2 regions of the Paenisporosarcina sp. TG-14 genome follow, and region 2 is predicted to be linked to the other one. Evidence: a T-box and tRNA genes for the amino acid it is inferred to sense, from the RefSeq annotation. Region 2 holds a T-box; the other holds one or more tRNA genes.
The links. The T-box of region 2 lies ahead of argS (arginine--tRNA ligase). A T-box ahead of a tRNA ligase gene usually reads a tRNA of that ligase, here a tRNA-Arg.
Positions count from the first base shown of each region.

Region 1: it encodes a tRNA-Arg, which carries the amino acid that the T-box ahead of argS (arginine--tRNA ligase) is inferred to sense. The anticodon was not compared.

Region 1 is NZ_AMGD01000007.1:45,648-55,571, reverse strand. It holds gene trxB (thioredoxin-disulfide reductase) at 248-1,198, shown strand; gene C406_RS0103345 (NUDIX hydrolase) at 1,577-2,053, shown strand; gene rapZ (RNase adapter RapZ) at 2,053-2,937, shown strand; gene C406_RS0103335 (gluconeogenesis factor YvcK family protein) at 2,942-3,934, shown strand; gene whiA (DNA-binding protein WhiA) at 3,962-4,906, shown strand; gene C406_RS0103325 (HPr family phosphocarrier protein) at 4,992-5,249, shown strand; tRNA gene C406_RS0103320 (tRNA-Arg) at 5,299-5,370, opposite strand; gene clpP (ATP-dependent Clp endopeptidase proteolytic subunit ClpP) at 5,541-6,134, shown strand; gene C406_RS0103310 (LemA family protein) at 6,244-6,822, shown strand; gene C406_RS0103305 (TPM domain-containing protein) at 6,822-7,583, shown strand; gene rpoN (RNA polymerase factor sigma-54) at 7,917-9,188, shown strand; gene C406_RS0103295 (glutaredoxin family protein) at 9,188-9,421, shown strand; gene C406_RS0103290 (sugar-binding transcriptional regulator) at 9,538-9,924, shown strand, end outside.
Region 2 is NZ_AMGD01000040.1:43,949-53,872, forward strand. It holds gene C406_RS0112350 (HRDC domain-containing protein) at 1-123, opposite strand, end outside; gene C406_RS0112355 ((deoxy)nucleoside triphosphate pyrophosphohydrolase) at 749-1,150, shown strand; gene C406_RS0112360 (DUF3427 domain-containing protein) at 1,168-4,065, shown strand; gene C406_RS19585 (GNAT family N-acetyltransferase) at 4,076-4,270, shown strand; gene C406_RS0112370 (hypothetical protein) at 4,283-4,555, shown strand; gene C406_RS0112375 (hypothetical protein) at 4,763-5,518, shown strand; T-box leader at 6,122-6,328, shown strand; gene argS (arginine--tRNA ligase) at 6,384-8,048, shown strand; gene C406_RS0112385 (RDD family protein) at 8,156-8,593, shown strand; gene C406_RS0112390 (DUF4349 domain-containing protein) at 8,776-9,693, shown strand.

The sequences.
Region 1 (9,924 bases), on a different contig from region 2:
CTTTTATGAACAATCAAACTTAAAGTAGGGTGTTTGTAAATTTACCTTCCTTCAGTATTTAGTAAATGCCGAGACTTTATTATTAGGAATCTCATGATAACTAAAATCATCTTAGAGTTTTCATGACTGAAAGAATTTTATAAATGAGACTTTAGTCATGTAAACTTAAAACATAAGCAAAAAAGTTGAATCACTACTATAAATCTTATAAGATTTGTGAGCGGACTATGGTTTAGGAGGTTTATTAATGAGTGAAGAAAAAATTTATGATGTTGTGATTATTGGCGCAGGACCTGCTGGTATGACAGCGGCTGTATATACATCACGTGGAAACTTATCGACTTTAATGATTGAGCGAGGAATTCCAGGTGGCCAAATGGCAAATACTGAAGAGGTTGAGAATTATCCTGGTTTTGAACATATTTTAGGGCCAGAACTTTCTACCAAAATGTTTGACCATGCGAAGAAATTTGGCGCAGAGTATGCTTATGGAGATGTAAAAGAGATTATTGATGGCGAAGCTTTTAAAACAATAAAAGCTGGAGGAAAAGAATATAAAGCGCGTGCCGTTATATTAACACCAGGTGCTGAATATAAAAAAATGGGTATTCCAGGCGAAACAGAACTCGGGGGACGCGGAGTAAGCTATTGTGCAGTCTGTGATGGGGCTTTCTTTAGAAATAAAGAATTAGTCGTTGTTGGCGGAGGAGACTCTGCTGTTGAAGAGGGTGTGTATTTAACTCGTTTTGCAAGCAAAGTGACAATTGTTCACCGTCGTGAAGAGTTACGTGCCCAAAAAATTCTACAAGACCGTGCATTTGCAAATGAAAAAATTGATTTCATTTGGAATCATACCGTAAAAGAAATTAACGATGAAAAAGGAAAAGTGGGAAGCGTCACATTGGCTTCAACTGTTGATGATTCTGAACATGAATTTAAAGCGGACGGAGTATTTATATATATTGGTATGCTTCCACTAACAAAACCCTTTTCAAACTTAGGTATCTTAAATGAAAATGGCTATATCTTAACTAACGATCAAATGGAAACAAGCATTCCAGGTATTTTTGCTGCAGGAGATGTGCGAGAAAAAACATTAAGACAAATTGTCACAGCAACGGGTGATGGCAGTATTGCTGCTCAAGCTGCGCAGCATTACATTGAAGAGTTACATGAAAAAATAAATGTGAAATCTTAATTTTTAATCATTCTTTAATCCAGCTGTAATACTATCGCAACAATTAAAGTGTATATTAAAGATAGTAAATTGACCCCCCTTTTTATAGCAACATTTTGTCAGGCTGCTTCTCGATTGAAATCGACGGAGTAGCCTCTTTTTTGTGTATCTAGTTCGCGTGTCGCTCAACTCCCAAACATCCAAGTCAGATTAGATTTGGTTACCCATTATAGGTGGGTCCTCCATGGAGGAGAATAAAGCTAGCATTTAAGGGTTCGACCCAAAAGTGCTGAACTAAAGCGTCGCTCTTCGCTTTTATTTTTGCATACTTTTTGATATGCACTCCATCAAAGTTGTATAATAGAATTAGTGAGTTTACTTGGATGTGGAGTGTCGAATGTGCAACGTATAGCAAATTTAATTGTTTTAAAAGATAATCAAGTACTTTTATTAAAGAAACCACGCAGAAATTGGTATGTCGCACCTGGTGGGAAAATGGAAGCCGGAGAGTCTATCTACAATTCAGCAATAAGAGAGTTTAAAGAAGAAACAAATACAACACCAGTAAATCCCCATTTAAAAGGTGTGTACACTATGGTTACACGTGATGAGCAACAAGTCGAAAGTGAATGGATGTTATTTACATTTGTTTCATATGATTTAGAAGGAATTCCTTTTGAAATCACTAAAGAGGGTATCCTGGAATGGCATCCTGTGGAAGACTTAGCTCATTTACCAATGGCTGAAGGAGATCGTACAAATTTACAATTTGCTGTTTCTGGCAAAGGAGTTCAGTATGGAACATTTGTGTATACAACAGATTTTGAATTAATCAAAGAAGATATTCAAGTGTCATATGAAGGAGAGGAACATTGATGGAATTACAATCAACTCAAGATTCAGAATTTGTCATTATTACCGGCATGTCTGGCGCTGGGAAAACAGTAGCCATTCAAAGTTTCGAAGATCTCGGATTTTTCTGTATCGATAACTTACCACCTGCACTGTTATTGACTTTTTTAAAGTTAATGAAAGAATCAGGTAAAGACATGAACCGTATTGCCACTGTTATGGATATGCGCGGCGGAGATTTTTTTGATTCTTTAATTGGTGCTCTAGATGAAATGGCGAAAGGGAGTGTGGTGACTCCGAAGATTTTGTTTTTAGAAGCAGACGATGAAACACTTGTCAGACGCTACAAAGAAACACGTCGCTCACATCCACTTGCACCTGCAGGTTTGCCACTAGAAGGCATTGCAAAAGAACGTTTATTGCTTTCGGAGTTGAAAGGAAGATCAAATTTCATTTACAACACTTCTACTTTAAAACCGAAAGAGCTTCGTGAAAAAATTCAAGGAGAGTTTTCATCAAAAGGAAACTATACATTTACCTTAAATATTATGTCATTTGGGTACAAACATGGTATGCCTATAGATGCTGATTTAGTTTTTGATGTGCGATTCTTACCAAACCCTTACTATATAGAAGATTTACGACCGAAATCAGGCTTAGATTCTGATGTATCAGGTTATGTATTAAATAAACCTGAAACTCAAGTATTAATTGAAAAATTAACAGATTTACTTACTTATATGATTCCTCAATATAAACGAGAAGGTAAACGCCAACTGGTTATCGCATTTGGTTGTACAGGTGGACAACATCGCTCAGTAACCCTTACGGAATACTTTGCAGAGTTGTATCAAAAAGATTATCAAACTGTAATTACGCATCGCGATATTACACATAGGAAGGATTGATGGAATGGCACGTCCCAAACGCCGTAAAAGAATAGTCATAATCGGTGGGGGAACGGGTTTATCCACGTTACTTCGGGGATTAAAGAAGTTTCCTTTAGACATTACTGCAATTGTAACAGTTGCAGATGACGGAGGAAGCTCAGGTAGACTTCGAGACGATTACGATATTCCTCCTCCAGGAGATATTCGAAAAGTAATGGCTGCATTATCAGATGTGGAACCTCTAGTAGAAGAAATGTTCCAGTATCGTTTCAGTCAATCTGAAGACTTAGGTGGACATTCCCTTGGTAATCTAATGTTGACGGCGTTAACAGATATTACAGGTGACTTTTCACATGCAATTCGTGAAATGAGTCGTGTATTAAATGTTCATGGGACGATATTACCAGCTGCAAATCAGACAATTACACTTCATGCTGAACTCGAAGATGGAACAATTGTAACGGGGGAATCAAAAATCCCTACTTACAACCAACGAATTCTTCGTGTATTTTTAACGCCAACAGATGTGGAACCGCTTGCAGATACTATTAAAGCCATTCGGAAAGCTGATTTACTCGTAATTGGTCCAGGAAGTTTATATACTAGTATTTTACCTAATTTATTAGTACAGGGTATTAAAAAAGCTATTCTTCAATCAAAAGCTCCCAACATATACATTTGTAATTTAATGACACAAGCTGGAGAAACTCTTGATTACACGGCGGCAGATCATGTTCGCGCGCTTACCTTACATATGGGAGAACCTTTTATACAAACGATTTTGCTAAATACAGATCAAGTGCCGTTGTCCATACAAAAAGTATACGAACAAGAATTAGCCAAGCCGGTTAGTTATGATGAATCCCTATTAAATGAATTAGGAATAACAGTGGTCAAAAAAGATATAGCGACCATTCAGGATGGAGCCATAAGACATGAAGCAACCAAAGTTGCTGAATGGCTAGTCCAATACGCGGAAGATAGAGAAAATGCCATTAAGCAATCACTTTTCTAACTCTTTCGCTCGAAAGGGGGAACACTTATGTCGTTTGCATCTGAAACTAAAAAAGAACTGACGCAAGCTGACATAATACCTTGTTGTGCGAAAGCAGAGTTATCTGCACTAATTCGCATGAATGGTGCGCTTTCATTTGCTAATCGTAGTTTAAGTTTAGACGTTCAAACTGAAAATGCTGCAATTGCAAGGCGCTTATATACCTTAATGAAAGAGTTGTATCCCTACCGTGTAGAATTATTGGTACGTAAAAAGATGCGATTAAAGAAGAATAATGTGTATATATGTCGAGTGCGCGATGGCTCAAAAGCATTACTAGAAGATTTAAAAATTATCTCAGAAGATTTTCAGATTAATCACACGATTTCTGCTGAACTGGTTAAAAAGAATTGTTGTAAGCGTGCCTATTTGCGAGGTGCATTTTTAGCTGGTGGATCAGTCAATAATCCTGAAACATCTGCTTATCATTTAGAAGTATATTCAGTATATAAAGACCATAGTGAAGCACTCGTAGACTTAATGAATGGTTTCAAACTAAATGCTAAAACAATCGAACGTAAAAAAGGATTTGTAACATATTTGAAAGAAGCGGAGAAAATCTCGGATTTCTTTAGTATTACTGGGGCACATCACGCGCTGTTGAAATTTGAAGACGTACGAATTATCCGTGATTTGAGAAATAGTGTGAATCGACTTGTAAACTGTGAAACTGCAAATTTAAACAAAACCATTGGAGCAGCAATTCGCCAAGTGGAAAATATACGGTATATAGATAACGCAATTGGTATAGATCAACTACCAGAGAAACTAAGGGAAATTGCTCGTTTGCGTGTCGAATATCAAGATGTGACATTAAAGGAGCTTGGAGAGATGGTTTCTACAGGAACCATTAGTAAATCAGGTATTAATCATCGGTTGCGTAAACTTGATGAAATAGCTGATGGACTTCGCGGTGGTGCGGCTTTTTCTTAATGCAATCGATAGTTGTGGATATAGTCTGAATAGTCTAACATATACACCATACATGAACAAAAAGAGTTTAGGGAGGCATGAACGAATGGCGGAAAAACAAGTACAAGTAGCATTGAAATCTGGATTGCAGGCACGACAGGCTGCTCTTTTTGTGCAAGAAGCAAATCGTTTTCAAGCAGATGTGTATTTACAAAAAGGTGAGAAAAAAGTGAATGCAAAAAGTATTATGGGTATTATGAGCTTAGCAATTAGTAAAGGAACTTCAGTAACAATCAGTGCTGAAGGATCTGATGAGCAACTAGCGGTAGCTGGATTAACTGCAATGATTCAAAAAGAAGAATAGAAAAAAACCTTCGATTAAAATCGTAGGTTTTTTTCTCTAACTTAAATGACGCCCTCGGCGAGAATCGAACTCACATTTTAAGCTTCGGAGGCTCATGTGCTATCCGTTGCACCACGAGGGCAGGCGACTCTACTATTATACAAAGTTAAGAAACAAAATTCAACTGTCCTTTTCTGTGCATAATAATTGACCTTTCTTGACCAACTTGTATATGATAAGGTAACAACTGAGAACAGCTTAAGAGACTCAGTATGTAAGAAAATTAATTTATGTTTAAAGGAGGCAATTTCGATGAACTTAATTCCTACAGTAATTGAACAAACAAGCCGTGGAGAACGTGCTTATGACATTTACTCACGTTTACTTAAAGACCGAGTAATTATGCTAGGAAGTGGTATTGATGACAATGTTGCAAACTCTATTGTTGCCCAATTACTTTTCCTAGAAGCAGATGATCCAGAAAAAGACATTTCAATTTACATTAACAGCCCAGGTGGTAGTATCACAGCGGGTATGGCGATTTTTGACACAATGCAATTTATTAGACCAGATGTACAAACAATCTGTATCGGAATGGCTGCATCAATGGGTGCTTTCTTACTAGCAGCTGGAACCAAAGGCAAACGTTATTCGTTACCAAATGCTGAAGTCATGATTCACCAACCACTAGGTGGAGCTCAAGGGCAAGCAACGGAAATTGACATTGCTGCAAAACGTATTTTATTTTTACGTGACAAGTTAAACGGAATTTTGGCTGAGCGTACAGGTCAAACGATTGAAGTAATTGCAAAAGACACAGAACGTGATAACTTTATGACAGCTGAACGTGCGAAAGAATATGGCTTAGTTGATCATATAATTTCTCGTAGTGAATTAAAAAAATAATATAATTAAGCTACAGTGACTTTTAAAGTCATTGTAGCTTTTTTTAATTAAGTTTTAATTTCTCATAATAAGGTAGATACTTTACTAAACTAACCAAGAGGTGAAAAATATGAAAAAGACTTTAGGTCCAATTATGATTGTAGTACTTTTGATTGTCGTATTAGCTCTTATGTTAATTCCTAGTTATAACGGATTTGTAAATGGTGAAGAAAATGTGGATCAAGCATACGCTCAAGTAGAAAATCAATTACAAAGGCGACTTGATTTGATTCCAAATTTAGTAGAAAGCGTAAAAGGATTTGCGGATCAAGAAAAAGAAGTGATTGATAGTGTAACTGAAGCTCGTGCTCGTTTAGCTGGAGCTGGTTCTCCTGAAGATCAAGCAACAGCGAATGATGAATTATCAGGTGCATTAAGCAGATTATTAGTGGTTGTAGAAAATTATCCCGATCTTAAGTCTGATGTTAATTTCCGACAATTAATGGATGAACTAGCAGGGACAGAAAATCGTTTATCAGTAGCACGCCAAGATTATAATAATGTAGTAGCTGATTTTAACCGCAAAGTAAAACGTTTCCCAGGAATCATGCTAGCTGGAATTTTTGGATTTGATGAAAAAGAATACTTTAAAGCAGATGCAGCGGCACAAGATGCACCAAAAATTGATTTCGGAGGAGCTGACGATTGATGAAAAAAGCTGCGCTCTTCGTAGGGACGGCGCTATTTTTTCTGTTGACGTATGCGCCAATGATTCAGGCTGCAACAATCCCAAAAGCCGTTGGTGACATTTATACACAAGACTTTGCCGGACTGCTAAATGCTGAACAAAAAGCAGAGCTTAATAAAATAGCAGCTCGCTTAGATGATGCAACTAGTGCCCAAATCGCTGTATTAACAGTCAATTCACTAGATGGTGCAGACATTCAAAGTTTTGCGAACCAAGCATTTCGTGAATATCAATTAGGTGATGCAGAGAAAAATAACGGTGTCTTGCTAGTCATTGACATGGATACAAGGGAATTGTGGGTGGAAGTCGGCTATGGTCTAGAAGGGGCTTTACCAGATGGAAAAGTAGGACGAATTTTAGATGAGTATACAGTCCCTTACATGAAGAATAATCAAGAAGATCAAGCGATTCTAAATACAATGAAAGTCTTTTACCAAGAAATAGCAATCGAATTTGGTTGGGATGGAGAAGCGGTCGAAACTGCTAAGGCTGATGAAGGCGGTAGTTCTCTATCGTTTATCATTGTCATCATAATTGTACTAGTGCTATACACGATTTTTAAAAATCGTGGAGGCGGTGGCATGGGAACTGGATCTCGTGGAAGACGTGGAGGATTTCCGATGATGGGACCAGGTTCATTTGGAGGAGGAATCGGCGGTGGTGGTTTCCGTGGTGGGGGCGGCGGATCTTCTGGCGGTGGAGGGGCAGGACGAAAATTTTAGGTGTATTGGAGCGAGTGGCTACCTAGCCACTCGCTTTTTAAAAATATAAGAAAAGTATATATATGGAGACTAACATGCTAAAAATTTCTTTGATGTGAACTCTCGTTAATTCGATTAATGTGAAGTCAAAATTTCCATTTTTAGAAACGAAAGTTTCCTCTCAGTAGAAGTGAATTTTGTTCAATGCTCTATTTTTATTTAGAAATCTTTGGATTGCACAAAAAATTGTCCTATCTTTATGGTCATTAATTGCGCTATTAAGTTAATAATAGTGTCGTTCACTCTTTTCTTTATAACAGTCTCTCGTATAATAAAATAAAGGAGTGGTTTAGTATGGAACAACGCCTAAGTCAAAGACAATTTCAAACACAAAAATTAGCAATGACACAATCGTTGCGACAATCACTCGAAATCCTGAATTTTTCTACTTATGAGTTGGATAGTTTTCTAAGAGATAAACAACAAGAGAACCCTTGGTTAAAAATACGTTCAAAAGGTCCTACACTGATATCTCCAGAAATGGTTCTGCAAATACCTGACCAAACTTCTTATAAAGACATACTATATTCACAATTAATCGACTTTCAACTAACTGACGAACTCACTCAATTAGTTAAGTGGCTCTTGGACGATTTAAATGAAGATGGCTTTTTAATTGATAGCCTAGCAGAGTATGGGAAATGGACAAACAAGCCGGAATCTTTAATTAAAGAAGCTATCGATATCATTCAACAGTTTGAGCCGATTGGGATAGGGGCATTTTCAAAGCAACACGCTCTTATTTTGCAAGCAACATATCATGAAATGTCTAAGCAAACAATTGATATTGTAAAAAATCATTTTGATTTACTAATTAATAGAAAGTGGAAAGAGCTTGCGAAAAAGATGCATATTTCATTAGAAGAAATTCAACAAGTTGCTGATACATTATCCGAGTTCTCAACATCTCCTTTACAACTAATTACAGAACATAAGGCTGCCTACATTCAACCAGATGCCTGTGTGCTAGTTGAAGAAGAAGAGCTAAATATTATTTTTTATGGACATGCTTTCCCAAAAGTCCATATTGATAAATCTTATATGAAAACATTGCCATCACAGATAGACGCTGATGTCATGACTTATATGAAGCAGAAATCAAAAGAAATAAGTAATATTGACGGTCAACTACAGTGGCGTAAATCAACTTTGCAAAGAATCATACAAGAAATTGTCCATAGACAACAAAACTATTTCATACATGGTACACAATTCCTAGTTCCGATGACGATGACGGATGTAGCAGAACTGTTAGAATTACACGAGTCAACTGTGAGTCGTGCTGTACGAGAGAAATATCTTCAAACGCAAACCGGGGTTGTATCATTAAAGTCATTTTTCTCACAACCTTCTACTGAAGACGTATCGGCTACTCATGTTAAAGCACGCATTCAATCTTTTATTGACCATGAAGAAAAGGACAAGCCTCTATCAGATCAAAAAATTGTTGATATGCTAACGAAAGAACGAATTCATTTATCAAGACGTGTGATTACGAAATATAGAAAACAACTTTTAATAGTAAGTTCTTCAAAACGAAAACGATTTGAAAGGAAGGATTCATGATGGAAATAAGATTCTATTCTCGCCCCAACTGCTTATTATGCATAGAAGCCTGGATGATGCTGCAACTTGTAAAAGAAGATGTTTATCTAGATATTGAAGAAATTAATATTGAAGAAAATGATGAAATACATGAAAAATATGTACTTCGTATTCCTGTTATTGAGTATAAGGGAGAAGTAATTCAAGAAGGACGAATTGACTATCCGACATTGTTAGAGGCGTTTAATTCCTAAACGTCTTTTTTATTTGCACTTTTTAAAAAATTAGAGTATATTAATAGTAGAAGTGGGACGATAATTAATTGAGTGGGACAAAAAACGTCCAACTACTTATTTAGAAGGAGAATGCAATGGATCAATTACTAGGAGCACAACAAAAATTGTTACCTGAAATGACGGCACTTCTACAAAAGAGATATCGATTATTAATGACAATTCAATTGTCTGCTGGGATTGGACGTAGAGCATTAGGACAAATTGTCCAAGCAACTGAACGCGAGACTAGAAGAGAATCAGATATATTGCGAGCACAAGGGTTAATTCATGTGTTGGCAAATGGGATGGAAATTACACAAGAAGGCAATGATGTATTACACACTTTAAAAGTGTTAGTTCATGAATTATCTGGATTAGGTGAGATGGAAAGACAATTGGAACAGACTTTTAAGTTAGCTCAAGTAATCATCGTTCCAGGTGACAGTGAAATAGAAAGCTATGCAAAGTCGTTAATTGGTCAG
Region 2 (9,924 bases):
GCTTTTAAGTAATTCTAATTCTTTTATTAGTGTTGATTCTTCAGTACGATTCTGTAACGTAACAGGATTCTTGAGGTCCTCGGTATCCATTATTTTGTTCACTATTTTTCTGATAAAAGACATGTATTACCTCCGAATTGGATTGTCGTAAATAATTTAATAAGATAATTATAGCCTAATAACTCGGATATACTAGATAATAATGGATTTTGTGTAAGTATTTTATATAAATAGTATAAAGAAATAAGATACCTGTTCACAATAAGTGCACAGGTATCTTATTACTACTAGTTTATAAACAGGCAGTCCAGGTACTATTTTTTGTCCATCGCGCCAATTTCACTTGATGCAGTTTAATTTTATGCATCCATTTTAAACTGCATTTTTTGGTTACTAAAGATCTTCACCTTGTATTCTGTAAAGGGAACGACCGAAGATGCAATTTCGGTCGTTTTTTTCTTTCTTTCGCAATAGGTTTGATAATTCTCTCCAACTATAGGTAAGTCTTAAATCATGGTGATCATATCGCTTTTAATATTCTGATATATAGTGGGAATTTTCTCGCAAATAGAGATCTTATGAACGAGATCAGTTATACTAAATCTACCAGAATATGAGAGCGGAATGATTTGCATGCTAGTGAATCAATAAAGGTAAAATCATAAATTTTATATTTTTAGACCAGAGGCCAAGTGAAAAGAAAATTAACTGAAGAAGTTTTAATATATGCGTATAAGGAGCTCAATAAATGAAGAAACACTTAAATGTTGTAGCAGCAGTAATACATAATGAACAAAATGAAATACTATGTGCGCTTCGTTCCCCAGTAATGGCACTTCCGAACTTATGGGAATTTCCGGGTGGGAAAATTGAAGAAGGAGAAAGTCATGAAACAGCTTTAATTAGAGAGATCCAAGAAGAACTTAATATCGAGATAGAAGTTGGTGAAAATGTAGAAGATACTTACTTCGAATATGAGAATTTTACCATTCAGCTTACTTCTTATTTTGCTTCTATTAATTCTGGTGAAATGAAAGCAACTGAGCATGCAGAATTGAGATGGGTAACTATCGATAAACTAAAAGATCTAGAGTGGGCTCCTGCGGATATTCCTGCAGTCCTAACTATTAAGAACTTACAAAATATATAGAGTGAAGCGGGTGTAAAATGGGGGATTTTCTTCGTAATTTAGAAGATTCATTACATAAAGGATTTATTAATAAAGAATTAAATACACCAGGTTCTTATAAACCACAATTGTTAGTAAATAATACTGCAGAAAATGAAACGGTATTATCAACTTTATTAGATGAACTAGAACATTGTGAAACATTTTTATTTTCAGTTGCTTTTGTGACTGAAAGTGGTCTTGCTACGTTAAAAGCTCATTTTCATGATTTGAAATTAAAAGGTATCAAAGGACGCATATTAACATCTACCTTCTTGCAATTTAACCAGCCAAAAGTTTTTAAAGAGCTTTTGAAAATTGAGAATGTAAAAGTTCGGCTAACAGATATTAAAGGTTTTCATTCAAAAGGTTATATCTTCCAACACTCAACACATTACTCTTTAATTGTAGGGAGTTCGAATCTAACTTCCCATGCCCTAAAAGTAAATTATGAGTGGAATGTAAAACTAACTACTCATGAAAATGGAGAAATTATTCACCATTTTAAGAATCAATTTGAAGATGTCTGGGGGAAATCCCATGAGTTATCACTTGAATGGATAACTGAATACGAAAAAATATATGTTGAAACTGCTGAAAAGAAAAAGATGGAGAAAGTGATAGAGGGTTTTAGTGAGTATCAAACTAATAACATTGAAAAAGCACTTCAGATAATACCAAATAAGATGCAAGTTGAAGCACTACAAAATATTGAGATTCTTCGAAATGAAAAGGATAAGGGATTAATTATTTCGGCAACTGGTACAGGGAAGACTTATTTATCTGCATTTGACGTTAGAAGATATGCTCCGAAAAAGATGCTATTTATTGTGCACAGAGAACAGATTTTACAAAAAGCAAAATCTGATTTCAAAACAATACTTGGTGGCTACGACGACGAATATGGAATTTTGTCGGGTACTATAAGAGAAAATAGTGCTAAATATTTATTTGCAACAATCCAATCGTTATCAAAAGATAATACTTTATCTCAGTTTGATCCAGAAGAATTCGATTACATACTGATTGACGAAGTCCATAAAGCAGGTGCAGCTTCCTATCGCAAAGTAATAAATCACTTTAAGCCGAAATTTTTGATGGGAATGACAGCAACTCCTGAAAGAACAGACTCATTCAATATCTATGAGCTGTTTGATTTTAATATTGCTTACGAAATAAGACTTCAAAAAGCTTTGGAGGAAGACATGCTATGTCCCTTTCATTACTTTGGTGTGACAGATCTAGAAATAGACGGAGTTTTAATTGATGATACTGCGCAATTTTCGAGATTGGTAACTGATGAAAGAGTAGCTCACATTATCGAAAAAATTGAATACTACGGATATTCTGGAAGCAAGGTTCGAGGATTGATGTTCTGTAGTAGAAAAGAAGAGGCAAAAGAACTGTCTAAACGATTAAATGAAAAAGGGTATAGAACCGTAGCTTTAACAGGAGACAATACTCAGGAAGAACGTATCAAAAGAGTAGAGCAACTTGAAGCAGGTGAACTTGATTATATTCTTACAGTAGATATTTTTAATGAAGGAATTGATATTCCTAGTGTTAATCAAGTAGTAATGCTAAGACAAACTCAATCGAGTATTATATTTATTCAACAGCTTGGTCGTGGTTTGCGGAAACATAATTCTAAGGATTTTGTAGCTATTATCGACTTTATCGGGAACTATAAAAATAATTATCTCATTCCAGTAGCTCTATCAGGTGATCAATCGCAAAACAAAGATAATATTCGAAGAAAACTAAATGACACTAGCTATATAAAAGGTGTTTCTACAGTGATTTTCGAAGGGATTGCAAGAGAGCAAATATATAAATCTATTAATAATACTAACCTTACAAATCTTGTTTTACTTAAAGAGGCATTCGAAAATTTGAAAAACAGAATCGGTCGTGTTCCTTATTTGCACGATTTTGTTATTAACAATTCCTTGGATCCTGTCGCAATTATTTCACAACATGATAATTATTTTGCTTTTCTTAAAAGGATTAAACAAGAAGTTCCACAAATTAATAACTATGAAGGTCAAGTCCTTACAATGCTGTCTCAAGAAGTATTAAATGGGAAGCGTAAGCACGAAATATTATTAGTTCAAGCGCTTATTAAAAACGAGAACTTAACAATAGATAATTACGAAAAAATCTTATTACAAAATAAATGTAATAATGATGATGAAACTTTGAAATCTGTTTATCGTGTTTTGGATTTATCATTTTACACTAGCGGGAATACAAAGAAATATGGATCAATTCCATTAATCACTATTGAGAATGACAGTATTATATTTAATAAGGATATTCGAAATAGTTTATTTACCAATAACTTTTTTAAGCAGTTAATGATTGATATTGTTAATAGTGGGTTAGAAAAGAGTCATATTTATGACTGCCAAGAAAAACTTACATTGTTTAAAAAATACTCTAGAAAAGACGCATGTAAACTGTTGAATTGGGATCAAGATGAGTCTTCAACGATGTATGGATATAAAATAAAGCATCAAACATGTCCTATATTTATTACCTATCATAAACATGATGAAGTAGAATCGAGTGTAGCTTACGGTGATGAATTTATTGATCAAAACTTGTTTAAGTGGTACACACGAAGTAATCGTACTCTACATTCACAAGAAGTAAATAAAATTATTAACGCAGAAAAAGACAATATAAAAATTCATTTATTTGTGAAAAAAGATAATGGTGAAGGCAATGATTTTTACTACTTAGGGGAAGTGACGCTGGATCCAAATAGTATAGCTCAGGATACAATGACTGATAAGAATGGAAAAGTCCTGCCAGTTGTAACTATGAATATGCAATTTGAACATCCAGTAGATAATAAGCTTTATCATTATTTGAGATCTGAATCAATAGTTTAATATATTCACTTTGGAAGTGCTCCCCACTTATCAAGGACATGGTATAGGCCAGCAGCTGTTGAAAAAAATGTTGGATTTGCTGAGTGATATGTATATGATAGATTTAATGTGTGATGAAGAGTTGCAAGGGTATTATGAAAAGCTTGGGATGCAACAGGCACATGAAATGAATCTAAGGAATTATAGGAAACAATCTGGATTGTAAGGGGAGAAATATATGGATTTCGATACATTAAAGTGGGTGTTGTTAGGCGTTTGTGTGTTGCTATTTGTGATCAAATTCTACATTAAACGCGAGTCGCTTTTATGGGGAATTATTTTCTACACGACTGCGTTCGCAGCGATTAGCTATTATGTATATTTCAATGAATGGAGACAGGGCTTTAAGATTGCATTTTTATTACTGTTCTCTTTTGCCTATTGGCAGTTTTTATTTAAAGAAATTGCACAGTTTCGCAGGCTACGAAAGTCGCGTCGGAAATTTACTTAATAGTACATAGAAAAAATTAACGCCTACTTTTACGATCATTCGTAAAAAGTAGGCGTTTTTTTCATCTTAAAATCTTTTTAAAAAAATTGTCTCCTCACTGATCAGTTTGTTCTATGTAAGGACTATAAAGGCAAAATACCTGAATATCCAAACATACAAATAAACGCCCACTACTTAACAAATAGAGAGTGGCGATCGGAGCAGACTATGTATTATTTATCAGAGTATCAAACATTTACTAGCGTCAAAGAAATGGATAAGCATGTTCAGCAGCATACCAATGCCCATTATCATAAGTTAATCCAAACGGATCGAGACGTCCTATCATTACTTAGTCGCTACTCTTGTAAATTTCCAGGTGCTGCTCATTTGAAAGTAGAAACGATCATGAAGGCATTATCGAAGTCAGATGCGACGATTCGTCGTGCTATTCGTAAGTTGGCGAAGTTACAAATTATCGAAAAAATATCGTTTATCCGTCGCGTCTCAAAAGGCTATGGTGCGAACATTCTTCGTATTTTACCCTTTGAAGACAAGTCGACTATGATCACTCGCAGTTCTACCGAAAGTGTTACGCCTGTAAGCGTTCAATCTCCTGAAATCGAGAAACAAACCGCTCTTTCTAATAATCTTATACAAGATACATATGATACAGAGGATGCGATTAAGAAGGGATTAATTACCAAATTACCAGAAAGAATCGGACGCATTTTGGGTGCTTTCTTTGACATGAATACGATGTATAAAGTGTATGGGATTATGTTACGAGCGAAAGCGAAAATAGACCGATCTATGACGTTTGAGGAGTATGAAGAAGACTATATTAACGCGATTCTATCCGTGGTCAATGCCTATAAACGAGGGCGAGTTAAGAATATATTTGGTGTGTTATATGCAGCAATTTTAAGTGCCACAAAGCGTTTATATGTGACGGCTTTATTTAACGATGCCATGGATCGATAGTTCCGTTATATGCATTTAGTGAGTAGCCTTAATTTTGAGGGACACTTGCGTACCAAGGAAGCGAGCCACCACCTTTCAGAGATGGCTGAGTGTTGTTTATTCTTTTTTAAGTCGGTGATTTTCTCTCATCGATAAAATTACCATGTGTACAGTAACCAATCATCTTTTCAACTTGAGATTTAAATGTTCTTCCGATTTACCTTTGGGAATACTGAGCTTTAAACAACATAATCAATATTCAAAAAGAAATATTATATCCATGCCTATACGTGAAGCCTGTAGTCAATTATCTATGCAATTTATATTTGTTGGATATATGACATCAAAGCATTGAAGAAACAGCAACAGGAGCAATCTTTCCAACGACGAGTAACAACAGTTGCCGAAGCTGTTTTGCACCATATTACTATATATCCTGTTCGTTTTAGTGATTGTAGTGGAAGACGGCGACTCCAGCGGAATTAGCATGAGCCGAAGACCCCACAGGAGAGCTTGCTCGACGAGGAGACTGAGGCCATGCCCGCGGAAAGCGTCCGTCTGAAACGGAAATCAACCTTTACTATAATAACTTGACTTCCTCTTTTCATTTTGATAAATTCAAATACAATATCCAAGACGAAGAGAGTACCAAATACTGAACATCAAGCGAGCTGGGGATGGTGTGAGCCTGGTTGTGAAGATTTGTGAAGCGCACTTCGGAGATGCTTTTTCGAATAATGTAGAAAAAGCCGGTGACTCACCGTTATGAGAAAGTGGCCCTATATGGGGTAATTTGAGTGGTACCGCGGAAGTTAAGCTTTCGTCTCATGTGTTTGATGAGACGAGGGCTTTTTTTATATATTTTTATCATATCGGAGGAGTTCATATGAAACAGAAAGTTGTAGACATTCTTCAAAAACACACAACGGAGTTAATTGAAAAACAGATGATTGACGTACCTGCTTATGCACGTCTAGGAGATTTTACACTGCCCTGTTTTCAGTTTGCGAAAAAAATGAAAAAGTCTCCTACGTTGATTGCTGAAGAAATAGCAGGCAACATTCAGGATGCGACCATTGAAAAAGTCGAAGCGCTTAATGGGTATGTAAATATTTTTATGAAGAGAACGGGATTTACGCAGTCGATTATGAATACAATTTTATATGAAGTAAACCACTATGGTTCTTCAAACGTCGGCGGAGGCGGCGTAGTAACCATTGATATGTCTTCCCCGAATATTGCGAAGCCTTTTTCAATGGGGCATTTGCGATCGACAGTCATTGGGAATTGCATTGCGTTATTGCTTGAAAAGAGTGGGTATCAACCAGTGAAGATTAACTATATTGGGGACTGGGGAACTCAGTTTGGGAAGTTACTGGTGGCTTATCGATTATGGGGCAATGAACAACAAGTGCAGAAAGCGCCAATCCAAACGTTATTGGCACTTTACATTCGTTTTCACAAGGAAGCAGAACTTGATGATTCTTTAAATGACCAAGGGAGAGCTGCTTTTAAATCTTTGGAGGATGGTGATCTGGAGGCCTTAGCACTATGGAAATGGTTTCGAACAGAATCCTTAAAAGAATTTCAAAAAATTTATGATGTGTTAGGAGTGACCTTTGATTCGTATAAAGGTGAAGCCTATTACAATGATAAAATGGATCCAATTGTTGAAGAGTTACAACAAAAGAACTTGTTAGTCGAATCCGATGGTGCACTTGTTGTAAATGTAGGAGAGCATATGCCCCCTTGTATCATCAAAAAGTCTGATGGTGCGACATTGTATGCAACGAGAGATATTACGGCTGCAATAGATCGACATAACACTCACGAGTTCGTGAAATCACTGTACGTAGTGGGAAATGAACAGAGCTTGCATTTTGTACAGCTGAAGTCGGTACTACACCAAATGGGCTATAAGTGGGCGGATACGCTTCAACATATTCCATTTGGGTTAATTTTGAAGGATGGAAAAAAATTATCGACGCGTAAAGGGAAAATTATTTTATTAGAAGAAGTGTTAAAAGAAGCCATTCAATTAGCTGAGGACACTATTGACGAAAAGAATCCTTCCCTGTTGAATAAAAAAGAAGTAGCAAAAGCAATCGGAGTAGGTGCCATTATTTTCAGTGATTTAAAACAGCATCGAAAACATGACATCGAATTCGATTTGAAGAAAATGCTACAAACAGAAGGTGAAACTGGCCCTTATGTGCAATACACATATGCTAGAGCATGCTCGATTTTGAGAAAAGCGGGAGTGGTGGGTGAGTTTAGCGTTGAAGAAGTCAATAATCATGAGTGGGAAGTAATCAAATACCTAGAACAATTCCCAGCTGTCGTCAACCGAGCTACAACTGAGCTAGATCCTTCTTTAATGGCAAAATATGCGGTGGAATTAGCACAGGCATTCAATTCATTTTACGGAAACGTTCAAATTGTCACTAACTCTAGTTTGATGGAGTACCGAGTTTCTTTAGTACAGAGTGTGGTTATTGTGTTAGAACAAGCATTAAGACTTCTAGGCATGAAAGCTCCAAAGGAAATGTGACTGTCTAAAATTATCGTGCGATTTAATAAAAAAATAGAATTACTAGTTCTTTATCAAGATTGATTTGGTAATATAGTTAATATGTACAATATGAAAAGAGGAACATCATGACAAATCCAGCAGGTTTTTGGGTACGATTTTTAGCGGCTATATTGGATGGTTTGATTATTAGTTTACCGTTAGGCATTATCTTTTACTTCTTAACGGGCAATTGGGAAGATGAAAATTTTTCATCTCTTCTAATCACGCTATATTCTATTATAGTACCTATTTTTTGGTACGGTTATACAGTGGGTAAACGAATTATGAATATTCGAATTGTTAAAGTCGATGGCAGTAAATTAGGTATTGGAGCTATGTTAATGCGTGTTGTTGTAGCAGCGTTGATTTATATCGTTACTCTTGGAATCGGAGCGATTGTCACCGCGTTTATGGTCGGTCTAAGACAGGATAAACGAGGTTTACATGATCTCATTGCAGGAACATACGTTACATATAACCCTCCAGGTGATGAGCAAGACTTTGTTGTAAATGAATATCGATAAATAGATTTAGTAAATCCCCATGTGAAAGCTGCATGGGGGTTTTATCATATCAAGTTAAAAGAAGAACTCTAACTAAGAAATATTACCTAATTATCTATTTCAAAAATATAATGTAACGAACTGTAACATTTTTCCTCCTCCATTCGTCATAAATAGGTATAGAGACAGGGGGACATTCGATGATGAAAAAGATCATTTTTGTTTTACTACTTTCAAGTTTATTTATACTCCTGGCAGCATGTAGTGCAGGTGATTCCGAGTCTTCTTATGACACTACAGAAGACAAAGCTGTTGCACCGAGTTCGAATGAAGCGACAGGAGACTCTGATGAATCAGCAGAAGAAGAAGAAAGTGAAGTAGTGAGTGAAGAGCGAGATGAAGTGGAACAGAAATCTCCGGGAGCAACAACGGAGAGAATGATTATTCACAAAGCGAGCATGAGTGTAAACGTAAAAGAGTTAAAAAAAGCACAGAGTAATATTGAAAAAAAGGTCGCGCAATATGAAGGTTATATTGTTGAATCAAGTGTCTATAAAGAAAATGATGATACCAGCAGTGGGAAGATGATTGTTCGGATTCCTGAGAAACATTTTCAAGCATTCCTGTTAGATGCTGAAGGGGAAGCGGCTGATGTAGTAGAACGCAATGTGACTGGTCAGGATGTCACGGAACAATTTGTGGATTTGCAATCACGCGTGAAATCCAAACGAGCAGTAGAGGAACGCTTGCTTGAGTTTATGAGCAATGCACAAAAAACGGAGGATCTGTTGAAAATCTCAGCAGATTTAGCAAAAGTTCAAGAAGAAATTGAAGTCATGGTAGGCAATATGAAATTTCTTGAAAACCAAACGTCTTTCTCGACGATTGAACTAACGATGTATGAAAATCGTGTGGTTGTTCCAGCGATAGATAGCAAAGAGTTGAATACATGGGAAAAAACAAAAAAACAACTGGCTACAAGCACAAACTCGATATTAGCAGCTGGCTCCGCATTAATCGTATTTTTCATTGGGAATTTACCAGTACTATTGATTTTGGCGGTTATTGGAGCTATTGTATTTATGTTTATTAAAAGAAGGTTTCGCCCTGATCAGAAATAATAAGTGAATGTAAAAGCAGCTCTCTTGAAGAGCTGCTTTTTTGTATTTCCTATGAATTTCATCTCATGTAAGTTGGACGATAGAAATAAAAGCCCACATATGCTGAAGATGTTGAAGAAGCTTGTTCTAATACAACAGCGACATAAGTATGGTTACTAAGGGGTTAAGCTACGGTAATTAAAAAGGAAAAAATATACAACTATAATTTGTTGGCTTGATAAACCTAAAATT